3 regions of the Streptomyces sp. NPDC001219 genome follow, and region 3 is predicted to be linked to each of the others. Evidence: riboswitches for the same ligand, from Rfam matches in the RefSeq annotation. Region 3 holds a riboswitch; each other region holds the start of a gene.
The links. Region 3 has a riboswitch for glycine ahead of gcvT (glycine cleavage system aminomethyltransferase GcvT). Riboswitches for the same ligand answer to the same signal wherever they lie in the genome.
Positions count from the first base shown of each region.

Region 1: another riboswitch for glycine. It lies ahead of gcvP (aminomethyl-transferring glycine dehydrogenase); the one in region 3 lies ahead of gcvT (glycine cleavage system aminomethyltransferase GcvT).
Region 2: another riboswitch for glycine. It lies ahead of cycA (D-serine/D-alanine/glycine transporter); the one in region 3 lies ahead of gcvT (glycine cleavage system aminomethyltransferase GcvT).

Region 1 covers NZ_JBSFJF010000070.1:7,018-12,466, forward strand. The annotation lists gene ftsR (transcriptional regulator FtsR) at 1-580, shown strand, start outside; gene ACWC9R_RS30935 (bifunctional nuclease family protein) at 637-1,110, shown strand; gene ACWC9R_RS30940 (MerR family transcriptional regulator) at 1,298-1,903, shown strand; gene ACWC9R_RS30945 (DNA polymerase IV) at 1,971-3,434, shown strand; gene ACWC9R_RS30950 (PRC-barrel domain-containing protein) at 3,344-3,727, opposite strand; glycine riboswitch at 3,842-3,938, shown strand; gene gcvP (aminomethyl-transferring glycine dehydrogenase) at 4,126-5,449, shown strand, end outside.
Region 2 covers NZ_JBSFJF010000040.1:29,594-35,042, reverse strand. The annotation lists gene ACWC9R_RS24010 (TetR/AcrR family transcriptional regulator) at 1-545, opposite strand, end outside; gene ACWC9R_RS24005 (SDR family NAD(P)-dependent oxidoreductase) at 736-1,527, shown strand; gene cycA (D-serine/D-alanine/glycine transporter) at 1,656-3,131, opposite strand; glycine riboswitch at 3,407-3,498, opposite strand; glycine riboswitch at 3,499-3,595, opposite strand; glycine riboswitch at 3,952-4,047, shown strand; glycine riboswitch at 4,048-4,145, shown strand; gene gcvP (aminomethyl-transferring glycine dehydrogenase) at 4,198-5,449, shown strand, end outside.
Region 3 covers NZ_JBSFJF010000023.1:58,345-63,793, forward strand. The annotation lists gene gcvT (glycine cleavage system aminomethyltransferase GcvT) at 87-1,214, opposite strand; glycine riboswitch at 1,248-1,360, opposite strand; glycine riboswitch at 1,361-1,456, opposite strand; gene ACWC9R_RS17455 (AAA family ATPase) at 1,678-2,403, shown strand; gene ACWC9R_RS17460 (enhanced serine sensitivity protein SseB) at 2,493-3,299, shown strand; gene ACWC9R_RS17465 (enhanced serine sensitivity protein SseB C-terminal domain-containing protein) at 3,372-4,163, shown strand; gene ACWC9R_RS17470 (ABC transporter permease) at 4,547-5,449, shown strand, end outside.

The sequences.
Region 1 (5,449 bases), on a different contig from region 3:
CACGCCTTCCGGCTACCGCAAATTCACGCAGGACGATGTCGGGCGGCTGGCCGCCGTCCTGCGGATGCAGCGGGACCACTATCTGCCGCTCAAGGTCATCCGGGAGCATCTCGACGCTCTGGCGCGCGGTGAGCAGGTGCCGCTGCCGGCCCCGGCCGCACCCACCCGGGATCTGGTCGAGGGCCTGCCCGACCCGGATACGGAGCCTCCGACGGCTGCCCGGATCGGCCGGGCCGAGCTGCTGGCCGCCGCGGACGTGGACGAGGCGGCGCTCGCCGACTGGGAGTCCTACGGACTCATCGTCCCCCATGCGGACGGCGGATACGACATCGAGGCCGTCACGGTCGCCAAACTTGTCGCGGACCTGGGCCGATTCGGTCTGGAGCCGCGGCATCTGCGTGCGGTGAAGGCGGCGGCCGAGCGCGAGGCGGGCCTGGTCGAACAGGTCGTTGCACCCCTTCGGCGGCACCGTAACCCGCAGACCAGGGCGCATGCCGAAGCCACCGCCAGGGAGCTGGCGACGCTGTCCGTACGGCTCCACGCGGCCTTGCTGCAGAGCGCGCTGCGGGTCCGCCCGTAGCGAGCAAACGAGTGCCCGACTACCCAAACCTGCCGGGCACGTCCTAGGGTTGCTGTGTGAACGAGCTCGACGTCGTGGGTGTCCGGGTGGAAATGCCTTCCAGCCAACCGATCGTGCTCCTGCGGGAGGTGGGAGGCGATCGATACTTGCCCATTTGGATCGGGCCAGGGGAGGCCACCGCCATCGCCTTTGCCCAGCAGGGCATGGTCCCTGCCAGGCCGCTGACGCACGACCTTTTCAAGGACGTGCTGGAAGCGGTGGGCCAGGAGCTGACGCAGGTCCGCATCACGGATCTGCGCGAGGGGGTTTTCTATGCCGAACTTGTCTTCGCGAGCGGGGTCGAGGTCAGTGCGCGTCCGTCGGACGCGATAGCGCTGGCCCTGCGCACCGGAACGCCGATCTTCGGTACGGACGGTGTGCTGGACGACGCGGGGATCGCCATCCCGGACGAGCAGGAGGACGAGGTGGAGAAGTTCCGCGAGTTCCTCGACCAGATCTCGCCCGAGGACTTCGGGACCAACAGCCAGTGATATCGGCCAGTCGAACCGCCTGATTCCGGCCAAACAATCAGGCCTTCCCCGTGCGAGGTCACGAGAAACCACTCGTAGGGTGATTATCACTCGGCGTGGCGAGCGCGGCGATCGTTGACGCACCCCGAGTGACTGCATACCGTCGATGTGGCAGGTCCCGTCCGGGACGTGGAGGACGGAGGGCGGCGTGGCAATCACCGGCGACGGTATGGCGGCGGAAGGGGCGTTGCCGCTCCACTCGAGCGCGGCAGCGAACCCTGCGCCGGCACCGGCCGCGGCGGTGTCGGGGGACTGCGAGGCTCAGAACATCGGCTATCGCGGCCCGACCGCTTGTGCGGCAGCGGGCATCACTTATCGGCAGCTCGACTACTGGGCGCGTACGGGCCTGGTGGAGCCGAGCATCCGGCCGGCCTACGGCTCCGGCACCCAGCGGCTCTACAGTTTCCGGGACGTCGTGGTCCTGAAGATCGTCAAGCGGCTGCTGGACACCGGGGTGTCGCTGCAGAACATCCGCACTGCCGTCCAGCATCTGCGCTCGCGCGGGCTGGCGGATCTGACGCGGATGACGCTGATGAGCGATGGCGCGACGGTCTACGAGTGCACCTCGCCCGACCAGGTCGTGGATCTGCTCCAGGGCGGTCAGGGCGTCTTCGGGATCGCCGTCGGAGTGGTCTGGCGGGACGTGGAGGGCGCGCTGTCACAGCTCCACGGGGAGCGCGTCGACACCGGCGAGACGCTGATCGGGAAGAACCCGCAGGACGAGCTGGCGCGGCGGCGTCACCGCGCGGGCTGAGTCCCCGGGCGGAGCGCGCGGCCCGGCATGGGGCCGATTGTCAGTGGCATGGGGCAGCATCGGAGATGTGAGACCCGCGCCGACGATCCTGCATCTGGACATGGATGCGTTCTTCGCGGCCGCCGAGCAGGCGGCCAAACCGAGCCTGCGCGGAAAACCGGTGGTGGTCGGCGGCGTCGGCGGGCGCGGTGTGGTCTCCACGGCCTCGTACGAGGCGCGGGTGTTCGGGGTCCGGTCCGCGATGCCGACGGCCCAGGCCCGTCGGCTGTGTCCCAACGCCGCCTATCTCAGCCCTCGCTTCACCCTGTACCGCCAGGTGAGTGAGGCGGTGATGGAGCTGCTGCACGCGCTGTCGCCGTTGGTGGAGCCGCTGAGCCTGGACGAGGCGTTCGTCGATCTGGAGGCGGGCGGGGTGCCGGCCGAGTCGGCGGCCGTACGGGCCGTGGGGGAGCAGCTGCGGCGGGACATCCGGTCCGCGACGGGGCTGACCGGCTCGGTCGGGCTGGCCGGGGCGAAGATGCTGGCGAAGATCGCCTCCGAGGCGGCCAAGCCGGACGGCCTGGTGGTGATCGAGCCGGGCACGGAACGGGAGCTGCTGGGGCCGATGACGGTGCGGACGCTGCCCGGGGTGGGGCCCGCGACGGCCGAGACGCTGCGCCGGGCCGGGATTCATACCGTTCAGGAGACCGCGGAGGCCGGTGAGGCCGAGCTGGTGCGGCTGCTGGGCAAGGCGCACGGCGCGGGGCTGTACGGGATGGCGCTGGGGCAGGACGACCGGCCGGTGGTGGCTGAGCGGGACGCCAAGTCGATCTCCGTCGAGGACACCTTCGAGGTGGACCTGACCGACCGGACGCGGGTGCGGAGCGAGGTGCTGCGGCTGGCGGACCGGTGCGTCCAGCGGCTGCGGGCGGCCGGGCGTTCCGGGCGGACGGTGGTCATCAAGGTGCGCAACTACGACTTTTCGACGCTGACCCGTTCCGAGACGCTCCGCGGACCCACCGACGATCCGGCGGTGATACGGGAGGCCGCTGTGCGCCTGCTGGAGACGGTGGACACCACCGGCGGGGTGCGGCTGCTGGGCGTGGGGGTCAGCGGGCTGGCGGACTTCACACAGGAGGACCTGTTCGCCCAGGTGGCGACGGAGCGGGAGGCGGCGGAGTCGGCCGCGGCGGCCGCTGCCGCGGCGGCGGAGCAGGCCGCCGGGGGCGCGGAGCGGCGGGAGGCCGAGGAGGAGCCGCCGCGGCGCTGGCATCCGGGGCTGGACGTGGTGCACGAGGAGTACGGCGCCGGCTGGGTGCAGGGGAGCGGGGTGGGGAGGGTGACCGTCCGCTTCGAAACGCCATGGTCCGCACCGGGGAGGGTGCGGACCTTCGCTGTCGAGGACCCGGCGCTGCGGCCGGGGGAGCCCCTGCCGCTGGTGGGCGGGGCGCCGGCGGATGGTCAGTCGTCCGAGCCGGCGATCTTGCCGAAGTTGGTGTCGCCGGAGCCCGGCACCGGATCAGAGGTCGGGGAAGAAATATCCAGGCGATAGTGGTGATAGAGCTGAAGTTCCTGCTCAGGGGAGAGGTGACGGCCCACGCCGAAGTCCGGGGCGTCCTTGATCAGTTTGCGGTCGTAAGGAATGTGCAGTCCCTCATCGACCATTTTGCTGGGCTCCAGGGGGACGAACGCATCCCGGCTGAAGAGTCCGGTGCGTACGGCCGCCCACTCCGGTTCCCCCGTCGCATCGTCGAGGTAGACCTCGTCGATGGTCCCTATTTTCGCGCCGTTACGGTCGAATGCTTTGCGGCCGATCAGGCTTCGGGGATCGATATCGGTTTGCACGGCCCCTCCAATTGGTCGCAACTGCCCTGTGACAACTACCAAACGGCACATTTCATGCCCCGGCCACTCGAAGGAGCCTTCGAGAGCCACGCTGGTAGGCTGGCGATTGGCCGCAGACCCCGTGCGGGAGAGTCCTTGTCGTTCGCGACCAGGGCGCCGAAGGAGCAACTCCTCCCCGGAATCTCTCAGGCACCCGTACCGCATGGACGAGGTCACTCTGGAAAGCAGGGCGGGCCACGGACGGCACAGCGCCGAGACCCCCCTCACCGACGGTGAAAGCCGGGCCGCTCCTGGGCGGGCCGGTGAAGCTCTCAGGTTAGATGACAGAGGGGGAGGCCGTCCGGGCACCCGCGCCGTGGTGCCCCTCGTAGGTCGCACCGACCAGGAGGCCCCCGCAGATGACCACCAATCGCATCTCCTTGACCGAGCTGGAAAGCGGCACCCCCTTCGAGCGCCGGCACATCGGTCCCGACCAGGCGGCGCAGGCGAAGATGCTCGCGCACATCGGCTTCGGGTCGCTGGACGAGCTCACCGCCACCGCCGTGCCCGATGTGATCAAGAGCGCCGAGGCGCTCGGCCTGCCGCAGGCCCGTACCGAGGCCGAGGTGCTCAAGGAGCTCCAGGGCCTGGCGGACCGCAACCAGGTCCTCGCTTCCATGATCGGTCTCGGCTACTACGGCACGTTCACCCCGCCGGTGATCCTGCGCAACGTCATGGAGAACCCGGCCTGGTACACGGCGTACACGCCCTACCAGCCGGAGATCTCGCAGGGCCGCCTGGAGGCGCTGCTGAACTTCCAGACCATGGTCGCCGACCTGACCGGACTGCCCACCTCCGGCTCCTCGCTGCTGGACGAGGGCACCGCCGCCGCTGAGGCGATGGCGCTCTCCCGCCGTGTCGGCAAGGTCAAGCAGGGTGTCTTCCTGGTCGACGCCGACTGTCTGCCGCAGACCGTCGCCGTGATCGAGACCCGTGCGGAGCCCACCGGCGTCGAGGTCGTGGTCGCGGACCTGTCCGACGGCATTCCGGCCGAGATCGCCGAGCGCGGTGTGTTCGGTGTGCTGCTCCAGTACCCGGGCGCCTCCGGTGCGGTGCGTGACCCCCGCGCCCTCATCGAGCAGGCCCACGAGCTGGGCGCGATCGTCACCGTCGCCGCCGACCTGCTCGCCCTGACGCTGCTCACCTCGCCCGGTGAGCTGGGCGCGGACATCGCCGTCGGCACCACCCAGCGCTTCGGTGTCCCGATGGGCTTCGGTGGACCGCACGCCGGCTTCATGGCTGTCCGTGACCAGTTCGCCCGCAGCCTCCCCGGCCGTCTCGTGGGCGTCTCCGTCGACGCCGACGGCAACAAGGCCTACCGGCTGGCGCTGCAGACCCGTGAGCAGCACATCCGCCGGGAGAAGGCCACCAGCAACATCTGCACCGCGCAGGTGCTGCTCGCCGTCATGGCCGGCATGTACGCGGTCTACCACGGGCCCGAGGGCCTGCGGACCATCGCCCGGCGCACCCACCGCTACGCCGCGGTCCTCGCCGAGGGCCTGCGGGCCGGCGGGGTGGAGATCGTGCACGACGCGTACTTCGACACCCTGACCGCGCGGGTGCCCGGTCGGGCCGCCGACGTCGTCGCCGCCGCCCGCGAGGCCGGGGTCAACCTCCGGCAGGTCGACGCGGACCTGGTGGGCATCGCCTGTGACGAGACCACCGGGCGGGCGCAGCTGGCCG
Region 2 (5,449 bases), on a different contig from region 3:
GCCAGCAGCATCAGGGCGTCGACGAGTTCCTCGGCGGGCTGACCGGTGGCGAGGCTGCGCAGCTGCAGCCCGAAGACGAGAGCGACGGCGCTGCTCGCCAGCCGTTCGGCGCCGGGGACCCCGAGACCGGTGAAGATCCGGGTGACCAGCTGGTCGTATGCGGCGAAGGACTCCGTGGCCGCGGTGCGCAGCCGCTCGTCGCGGCCGGCCTGGATATAGAGCTCGAAGGGGGCGATCTGCCTGCTGTCGAAGGGCGCGCCCCCGGCGACCTGGGCGACCGCGGTGGCGGCCCGGTCGGCGTCCATGGTGTCGGTCTGGCACTGCGCGGCGAGTTCGGTGAAGCGCCGGGTCTCCTCCGCGACGAAGTGCAGCAGGCTCTCCCGCAGCATCTCGTGCTGGGTCGCGAAGTGGTAGGTGACCGAGCCGAGGGAGACCTGGGCCTCCTTGGCGATCCGCCGGTTGGTGACCGCGGCGATGCCGTCCTCACCGATGATGCGCAGGACGGCGTCGATGATGCTCTGCCGGGTTCCGGGGGGCTTGGCCATGGCAGTCATTGTGCCAGCGGCGTCCGCCGGGCACGGGGGAAGGGCGGGGGCCGCTCTGACCAGCGCGGATCGCCCTCGGGCCGGTCGTCGGCGCCGGCGCGGTCGGCGGGTCCGGCGGCATCCGCTGTTGACACGGTCGTCCGCCCTCCATACCGTTCGTTCGAACGAACAGTCTCTGGAGGCTCGTCCTATGCGCATCGCAGGATCAACCGTTCTCCTGACCGGGGCCGTAGGCGGCATCGGCCAGGCCCTCGCCCGTGAACTGGCCGCCCAGGGAGCCGAGTTGGTGCTCTCCGGGCGCCGCCCCGATGCCCTGGAGGCGCTCGCCGGCGAACTCGGCGCCCGCGCGGTCACCGCCGATCTCGCCGACCCGGACCAGGTCGAGCAGCTCGCCGAGGCCTGCCCCGACACCGACATCCTGATCGCCAACGCCGCGCTGCCCTCCTCGGGTGCGCTCCTCGACTACACGCCCGAGCAGATCGACCGCGCGCTGACCGTGAACCTGCGGGCCCCCGTCATGCTGACCCGCGCGCTCGCGCCCCGGATGGTCGAGCGGGGGCGGGGCCATATCGCCCTCGTCGGCTCGCTCTCCGGGAAGGCGGCCACCAAGTACTCCTCGCTCTACAGCGCGGCCAAGTTCGGGCTGCGCGGCTTCGGGCTGTCCCTCCGCCAGGACCTGCACGGTACGGGGGTGGGGGTCTCCGTGGTCCAGCCCGGCGCCGTCAGCGACGCGGGCATGTTCGCCGTCACGGGCGCCACGCCGCCGGCCGGTGTGCGCATGGTCTCCCCGGGCCAGGTGGTGGCGGGCGTGGTCCGGGCCGTCGAGCGCGATCTGTGCGAAGTCAACGTGGCGCCGGTGGAGTTGAAGGTGCTCAGCGCCATCGCCGGGCAGTTCCCCGGCTTCTCGGAGAAGGTGCAGCGTGGCTCCGGCGCCGAGCGCACCATCAACCAGGTCGTGGCGGCCCAGCGGGACCGGCGGTAGCCGGGGGAGCCGGCACGCGCGATGAAGGAGCCGTCGGCCGCGCGCCGTTCATGAAGACGCCCGGCTGGGCAGCCCAGCCGGGCGTCTTCATGGATTCCCCCGGAACTCCTGGCTCTCCGGTGGCCGGGTCAGTCCTGCCGTGCGCCGTCGCGGAGTTCGGCACGGAAGGCCGCCGCACGGGCGGAATGGTGCGGGCGGCGGCGGAGACAGGCCCATGCGATGCCGAGGATGACGAACCACACCGGGGTCACCACCAGGGCCCGCAGGGTGTCGGCCTCCTGGGTCAGTGCCCAGATGAGGAACGCGAAGAACGCGAGCACGACGTAGCACATGACGATGCCACCGGGCATCTTGAACGCCGAGGCCTCGTGCAGGTGCGGACGGCGCCTGCGGTACACGAGGTAGCTGATCAGGATGATCGACCAGACGAAGATGAACAGCACGGCGGACACGGTGGTCACCAGGGTGAAGGCCTCGATGATCGAGTCGTCCATGGCGACCATGACCACACCGGCGAGCAGGAAGATCCCGGAGAGGAGCAGGGCGTTGGCCGGTACCTTCCTGGAGGTGAGCCTGCCGAAGCGCCCCGGGGCGTCGCCCTCCTGGGCCAGCCCGTACACCATCCGTGAGGTGGAGTAGATGCCCGAGTTCGCCGACGAGGTGGCCGAGGTCAGCACCACGAAGTTGATCAGCGAGGCGGCGATCCCCAGACCGGCAAGGGTGAACATCACGACGAACGGGCTGCGGTCCGCGCTGATCTCGCGCCAGGGCGTGACCGAAATGATCACGATCAGCGCGACGACGTAGAACAGCATCACGCGCACCGGGATCGAGTTGATCGCCTTGGGCAGGTTCCGTTCCGGGTTCTCCGCCTCGGCCGCCGTGGTGCCGACCAGTTCGATGCCGACGAAGGCGAAGGTCGCGATCTGGAATCCCGCGACGAACCCCATGGGGCCGGTGGGGAAGAACCCTCCGTCGTTCCAGAGGTTGGAGAAGCCCGCCGCCGCCCCACCGGGCGCCTGGAAGTGACTGAACACCATGACCAGCCCGACGACGATCAGTGCCACGATCGCGACGATCTTGATCAGCGCGAACCAGAACTCGGTCTCACCGAAGGCCTTCACCGTGGGCAGGTTCAGGGCGATCAGCAGGACGACGGCGGCCAGCGCCGGTATCCACAGCGGCAGATCGTGCCACCAGTAGGCCACGTACCCGGAGATGGCGATGACGTCGGCGATGCCGGTGACGATCCAGCAGAACCAGTACGTCCAGCCGGTGAAGAAGCCGGCCCACGGACCCAGCAGGTCGGCCGCGAAGTCGGCGAAGGACTTGTAGCGCAGGTTGGACAGCAGCAGCTCGCCCATCGCCCGCATCACGAAGAAGAGCATCACGCCGATGATCATGTAGACGAAGATCACCGAGGGTCCGGCCAGCGAGATGGTCTTGCCCGAGCCCATGAACAGGCCGGTGCCGATCGCACCGCCGATCGCGATGAGCTGGATGTGCCGGTTGGACAGCTGGCGGGAGAGGTGCTGCTCGCCCTCGGGCGGGGGTGTGGAGCCGGCCGGCGTGGTGGTCAGGCCGGTGTCACTGCGTTCAGGCATGGGCGAACCTCGCGGATCTCAAGACCCGTGCGGGCACGGGACAGGGGGTCTCTCGGAGCATGACCACGCGCCCCAGGGGCGTGCGGCAGGGGCTGCGCGCGGAGAAGCGGCAGCCGAACTGAAGGGTGTCAGTACGCTGAACGGGCCCGCACAGAAGCCTGACCATCGGCCCGCGAGCCGACGGGCGGGTGGCGGTCGGGGGCGAGCGGCAGGAGAGCCATCAGGGGCTCCTCGAATGTCGAGCACGGGCAGGGGCCCGTGCGGCCGAGTGAGCCTCCCCCTCTGTCATGAGCCTGAGAGCTTCGCCGCGCTCAGCGCGCGGCTTGCACCGTCGGCGAGGCGCGTCGGCGCCTGCTTTCCAGAGTTGCCTGCCCGAGCGGTAGGGATGCCTGAGAGTTTCCGGGGAGGTGTTGCTCCTTCGGCGACCGGGTCTGGCTGATCCAGTGCTCTCCCGCTCCGGGGTGAACGGCGATGTGCGGTGAGGCTAGGGCCCCCTCAGCGGCCGGTCAAGGGACCGGCCGAAGGCTGGACGCTACTCCCGGGTAGTGCGGCGCTTCCCCGTAGGGGACGGCGTTTGTGCAGCTCACGGCCTCGCTTCCGGGGCCGCCAGGTTACCGGCAGGTCCGTCGGCAGACTCTTGACGGCTGTGTTCCGGTGCCCGTACGTTGCCTCGGGAAAGATCCGGCAGCATCCGTACCGCTGACGGTTCCGCGGCGGGAGAGCCCACGTCCTGTGACGACGTGGCGCCGGGGGAGCACCTCCTCCCCGGAGACTCCCGGCCTCACCACCGCGCCGCCCGACAACTCCACATCGCGCTGTTCGAACCGAAGCGGGAGAGCCCTCGCCCACCCTTGGCGAGGCGCCGAAGGAGCAACTCTCCCCAGAATCTCTCAGGCCCCACTACCGCTTCGGCCAGGCGACTCTGGAAAGTCAGGACGTCATGTCCTGCGCCCACGGTGCAAACCGCCAAACCCGGTGGTGAAGCTCTCAGGTACCGATGACAGAGCGGGGAGGCAACCCGTCCACGGCGCCGCGTCCGCGGTGCCCCCACAGGGAGCCTCCCACCATGACCTACCCCGAGTCCTCCGCGCCGGGTGAGTTCGCCACCCGCCACATCGGCGTCAACGACGCCGACCGCACCACCATGCTGGCCGCAGTCGGCTACCCGACGCTGGCCGCCCTCATCGACGCCGCCGTCCCCGGCGGCATCCGGAGCACCTCCGGCCTGAACCTGCCCGCCGCCGCCACCGAGGCCGAAGCCCGCGCGGAGCTGCAGGAGTTCGCCGGCCGGAACACCGTGACCGTCCCCATGAACGGACTGGGCTACCACGCGACCACCACCCCCGCGGTGATCCGGCGCAACGTGCTGGAGGACCCGTCGTGGTACACCGCCTACACGCCCTACCAGCCGGAGATCAGCCAGGGCCGGCTCGAGGCACTGATCAACTTCCAGACCATGGTCGGCGACCTCACCGGACTGCCGACCGCCAACGCGTCGCTGCTCGACGAGGCCACGGCGGTCGCCGAGGCCGTCACGGTGATGCGACGTGTCGCCGGCAAGAGCCGCCACCGCGTCCTGGTCGACCGCGACACCCTGCCGCAGACCCTCGACGTGCTGCGCACACGGGCCTGCGCGGTCGGCATCGAGGTCGTCGAGATCGACGTCGCCGAGCCGCTGCCGCAGGAGGACTTCTTCGGGGTGGTGCTGTCCTACCCCGGCTGCTCGGGAGCCGTCCGCGACCTGCGCGAGGTGACCGCGGCGGCGCGCGAGCGCGGGGCGCTGGTCACCGTGGCCGCCGACCTGCTGGCGCTCACGCTGCTCGTGCCACCGGGGGAGTACGGCGCCGACCTCGTCGTGGGGTCGTCCCAGCGGTTCGGTGTCCCCGTGTTCTACGGCGGGCCGCACGCCGGCTATATCGCGGTCCGCGAAGGGCTCGAACGGCACCTGCCCGGCCGGCTCGTGGGCGTGTCCGTGGACAACGCCGGCCGGCCCGCCTACCGCCTCGCCCTGCAGACCCGCGAGCAGCACATCCGGCGCGACAAGGCGACCTCCAACATCTGCACCGCGCAGGTCCTGCTGGCCGTGGTCGCCTCGATGTACGCCGTCTACCACGGCCCCGAGGGGCTGACCGGGATCGCCCGGCGGACGCACCGGCACACCACGCGCATCGCCACGGGGCTGCGGAACAGCGGGATCACGGTGGTGCACCCCGAGTTCTTCGACACCCTGCTGGTGCGGGTCCCCGGCCGGGCCGGGGAGGTCGTTGCTGCCGCGCACGACAAGGGGATGCTGCTGCGGCTGGTGGACGGTGACCACG
Region 3 (5,449 bases):
ACCGCTGGGGGTACCCCCACCCGGACCGGGTCCGGGGGAGTCCCGGGGGTGGCGGGACGCGGGGGGCGCGCCGCCGCCGGTGGCCGCTACTTCTGCCGCTTGTAGAACGGCAGAGCGGTGACCTCGTACGGCTCATGGCTTCCACGGATGTCCACACAGACACCCTCGGTGCCCGGCGTGGCGTACGCCGCGTCGACATAGGCGATGGCGACGGGCTTGCCGAGCGTGGGGGAGGGGGCCCCGGAGGTGACCTCGCCGATGACCGTGCCGTCGGCCGTGACGACCGGGTATCCGGCGCGCGGCACCCGGCGGCCCTGGGCGATCAGGCCGACCAGCTTGCGCGGCGGCCGGGTCTCGGCGCGTTCGGCGGCCGTGGCCAGTGCCGCGCGGCCCACGAAGTCTCCGCCGTTGGAGGTCTTCTCGAACTTCACGACCCGGCCCAGGCCCGCGTCGAACGGCGTGGTCGCGGTGGTCAGCTCGTGCCCGTACAGCGGCATGCCCGCCTCCAGGCGCAGGGTGTCCCGGCAGGACAGCCCGCAGGGCACCAGCCCGGTGTCCTTGCCCGCCGCGGTCAGCGCCTCCCAGAGGGCGACCGCGTCGGCCGGCCGGACGAACAGCTCGAAGCCGTCCTCACCGGTGTAGCCGGTACGGGCGATCAGGGCCTGCACCCCGGCGACCGTGCCGGGCAGCCCCGCGTAGTACTTCAGCCCGTCCAGATCGGCGTCCGTGAGCTGCTTGAGGATGCCGGGGGACTCCGGGCCCTGCACCGCGAGCAGCGCGTAGGCGTCCCGGTCGTCGCGGATCGCGGCGTCGAAGCCGCCCGCCCGCGCGGTCAGCGCGTCCAGCACCACCTGGGCGTTGGAGGCGTTGGCGACGACCATGTACTCCTGGTCGGCGAGGCGGTAGACGATCAGGTCGTCGAGGATGCCGCCGGCCTCCTCGCAGATCATGGTGTAGCGGGCGCGGCCCGTCTTGACGCCGCCGATGTTGCCGACCAGCGCGTAGTCGAGGAGGTCGGCGGCCTGCGGGCCGGTGACGGTGATCTCGCCCATGTGGGAGAGGTCGAAGAGGCCGGCGCGGGTGCGGACGGCGACATGTTCGTCGCGCTCGCTGCTGTAGCGCAGCGGCATGTCCCAGCCGGCGAAGTCGGTCATGGTCGCGCCGAGCGCGCGATGGGTGGCGTCCAGCGCGGTGCGACGGGGGGCATCAGTCATGGTTCTGGGCTCCCAGGCAGGGGTGACAAGACGTTCTCCCCATCTGTCATCGGAACCTGAGAGGTTCACCGGGATACCGCGAACGGACCCGGTTTGCACCTTGGGTGGAGCCGGCCCACGGGCTGCGGCTCGCTTTTCAGATCTGCCTCGCCCGCGCGGTATAGGGGCCTGAGAGATTCAAGGGAGGACTTGCTCCTTCGGCGCCCCGCCATCACGGCCGGGGACTCTCCCGCGCAGGTTACAAGCGGCCGGTATGCAGTTGGCGGTGCACGGGTGAGCTGTGATGTGCACGTGGCGGCCACATCATTACACGGGAACGCCGGATAAAGGAGCCCCAGCCGCCGTACCGTCCACGACATGGGCGGATCGCACAATCACCTTGATGGGCATTACCTTTTCTTGACACTCTGCGGGTAGGGGACGGAACCAAACCGGACCAGAACGGGCGGGGAGGGCGATCACGGTGCACAGTGAAGCGGCATTCGGGGCGACTTCAGGGGTCGTGCCCCCGGGCGCCGCGCCGGCGGCGCCGTCCGCCGCCAGGACCCGGACCGGCCGTGCGCCGCGGTCCGTCCTCCGGCCGGGGCGCGGCGCCGCGGTCGTGGACCTGCGGGGCGAGGCGCGGGCCCCGGGCGCCGCCGAGCTGCGGTTCCCGGCCGGCGACCTGGTGGTGGTCTCCGGGCTGCCGGGCAGCGGCAAGAGCACCTTCATGCACCGCGTCGTACCGCCCCTGGACGGGCGCGGCGCCGAGGTGTACCGCATCGACTCACAGGACGTCCGCGAGCGCTGGGAGCGCGGCAGGCTGCGCCGGCTGCCGTACGGCCTCTACCGCCCGCTGGTGCGGGCCGCCCACTATCTGACCCTGCGCCGCGCACTGCGCTCCGGTCACAGCGTGGTGGTGCACGACTGCGGAACTCTGGCGTGGGTGCGCCGCTGGATCGCGCGCGCGGCGCTGCGCGGCGGCCGCGGTGCGCATCTGGTGCTGCTCGACGTGGCACCCGAGGTGGCGCTCTCCGGCCAGGAGTCACGGGGACGCGGGGTGTCCGGGTACGCCTTCGCACGCCACCGCGGGGCGGTGGGCCGACTGGTCGGCGCCGCCGAGTCGGCCCGGCTGCCGGAGGGCTTCCGCTCGGCCGTCCTCCTCGACCGGCGCGCGGCCGGCGCGCTGGAGACGCTCACGTTCCACTAGTCGCCGGACACCGCCCCCGCACGCCACCGCGCGCGTCTTCTCGTTTAGTGTCTTTGGCCAGATGGCGCGGTTGGGAACGGGTGGGACACATGACATTTCCGGAGCAGGGGATACCGCAGCTGGCATGGCCGGCGAACGAGCTCGAAGAGGTGCTGTCCGCTTCGGTCGGACACCCGGGCGCCGGGGGCCGGATCGTCGAGGTCCTCGGCCGTAGCCGGCTGTGGGTGCCGCTGCCCGAAGGCGGCGGCCCGGAGAGCGCGGGCCCCGGCGCGGGCGGCCTCGACCTGCCCACCGTCGAGCTCGACGGTGCGCCCTACGTCCCGGTCTACAGCTCCGAGCAGGAGTTCCTGCGGGTGATCGGCTCGCACATGTCCTTCACCGTCGCCCCGGCACGGGAGTTCGCCCGCGGGCTGCCGCCGCAGCTCGGTATCGCGGTCAACCCCGACGGCACGGTCGGCGTCCCGCTGCCGCCGCCCGCGGTGGCCGAGCTGTGCCGGGACCGGCATGGGGGCCACCACGACATCGAGGGGTTGCCGAGCGGCGGCCGGGTGCGGCTCTTCGAGCCGGACTGGCAGGACGAGCCGGTGGACTTCCTGGCCGCGGCCGGACTGGAGTTCTCCGGCGCCGGAATTGTCCTGAGTGCCCGGCGTGCCCTGGCAAGCGTCGAGGGCGACACGCCCGCGCTGTTCGTCGGTGTTCAGGTCGCCGCCGACGTCGTCGCCCTCCAGGACGGCACCGCCCGCCAGGCGGTACTGTCAGCCCTGGGACGTGCGCTCGGCACGGTGCCGCTGCCCTGGCCCGTTCAGCTCGTCATGCTCGACCTCGCCCAGGGTGACCCGGTCGCCGGCTGGATGCTGGAGCGTGTGCGGCCCTTCTACGCCCGGGACCACTCGTAGGGCAAGCCCTAAGCTGGTTGGATGACAGGCGGGCGCACCCCACGTGCCCTGCCGAGAGAAGGGACGGACCACGTGAGCGCGGGTGCGCATCAGGGACCGGCGGCGGCCGGACAGCTGGAGCAGCTGCTCCAGCAGATCTCGCCCGGCCGTTACGACGCCTATGAAGCACTGCTGCACGCGCTCGCCGCGGGCCAGGTCTGGATGCTGCTCTGGCAGGGCCGGGCCGGTATGCCCGACGCGCAGTACGGAAACATGGAGGTCGAGGGCCTCGGCTACGCGCCGTGTGTGACCTCGGCGCCCGAACTCGCCGCCTCCGGCTGGAACCGCGACCACGAGGTGGTCACCGGCCCGGAGATCGCCGCCGCGCTCTTCCCCGACCGCTGGGGCCTGTGGCTGAATCCGCACGCCCCCGGCGGCGGTGTCGGTATCCCCTGGCTCGATCTGCGCCGGATCGCCGGCGGCCTCGACCGGCTGCCCGCCGGCCCGCTGCGGATCTCGGAACCGGTCATCGACATCCCGCAGTTCTACGCACTCCTCGCCCAGAACGCGCACCGTACGCCCGCGGTGCGGTCGCTGCGCCGGGCCTGGGTGCAGCCCGCGCTCGGTGCCCCGTATCTGGCGATCGGCCTGGATCTGTACGACACCGGCCAACCGGCGGTGGACTCGGTGCGGTTGATGATCCAGCAGTCGATCGGCGCGGTCCCGGACGGCCTGCCCGTCTCCACGGTCGCGATGAACGACGAGTACGACCCGGTCGGCATGTGGATGCGGGCCTCCACGCGCCCGTTCTTCGACCGCGACGGCTATGTCCAGCCGCCGGCCCCCGCGCCCTCCTACGGTTACGGCTACCCGCGTCCGTACTGACGCCGGACGGTCGCGCTCCGGCGTGACCCCGGCGTGAATTCGCCCCATGCGTCCCGTGGTTGAGCCCCTTTCCCACGGGTTTGTGCTCCGCTCAGCCCGAACTGGTGTCCGTATAACGGAAAGCCGCGGAACACATCACAGTTACGCATCCTTTCCCCTTCAGGGCTGGTGACTGATCGCGAATCGGATGAAGACTCCGGCAACACAGGGTCTCGGCCCGATGTACGAGCGTCATCCCTTTACGGCGTCGCGCGCACCTTTCGAACCTCATATCAGGCGAACTCCCGCGATGCCGGCACGACTTGCACCAGTGATGTGAATCAGGCCGTTACCGCGGCGTCGCATGGGCCGGCCTCTGTCGGCCGAGAGGGGTCAAGGGCACCGTGACCGCACCGATCGAGACCACCGGAGCAGCTGCTGAGGCGCAGCCGGAAGCGGTGCTGAAAGGCGTGGAAGGAAAGCAGATCGAGGGGCGCTCGCTCGGTCAGATCGCCTTGCTGCGCTTCCGGCGGGACAGGGTCGCGGTGGCCGGTGCCATCGTTGTCATCCTGCTCATCCTCGTCGCCGCGCTCTCCCGTCCCCTCCAGTCCCTGCTGGGGCTGGACCCCAACAGCCCCCACCAGTCGCTGATCGATCCCAACACCACGCTTCCCAAGGGCGACTTCGGCGGGATGAGCGGGGACCACCCCCTGGGGGTGGACCCGAAGTTCGGCCGCGATCTGCTCGCCCGGATCTTGGAGGGCTCGTGGGTCTCGCTGATCGTGGCGTTCGGCGCGACCCTGCTGTCGGTCGCCATCGGCACCGTGCTCGGTGTGGTCGCCGGCTTCTACCGGGGGCGGGTGGACGCCGTCATCAGCCGGATGATGGATGTCTTCCTGGCCTTCCCGCTGCTGCTGTTCGCCATCGCGATCTCCGCCTCGCTGCAGGGCGGCGCCTTCGGCCTGGAGGGCCTGCCGCTGCACATCTCGGTACTCATCTTCGTCATCGGATTCTTCAACTGGCCCTACATGGGGCGGATCGTGCGCGCGCAGACGCTCTCGCTGCGTGAGCGGGAGTTCGTGGACGCCGCCCGCGGCATGGGGGCGCGCGGGCCGTTCATCCTCTTCCGGGAGCTGCTGCCCAACCTGGTGGGGCCGATCATCGTCTACTCGACGCTGCTGATCCCCTCCAACATCCTCTTCGAGGCGGCGCTGAGCTTCCTGGGCGTCGGTATCCAGCCGCCGCAGGCGTCCTGGGGCGGCATGCTCAACCAGGCGGTCAAGTACTACGAGGTCGACCCCCAGTAC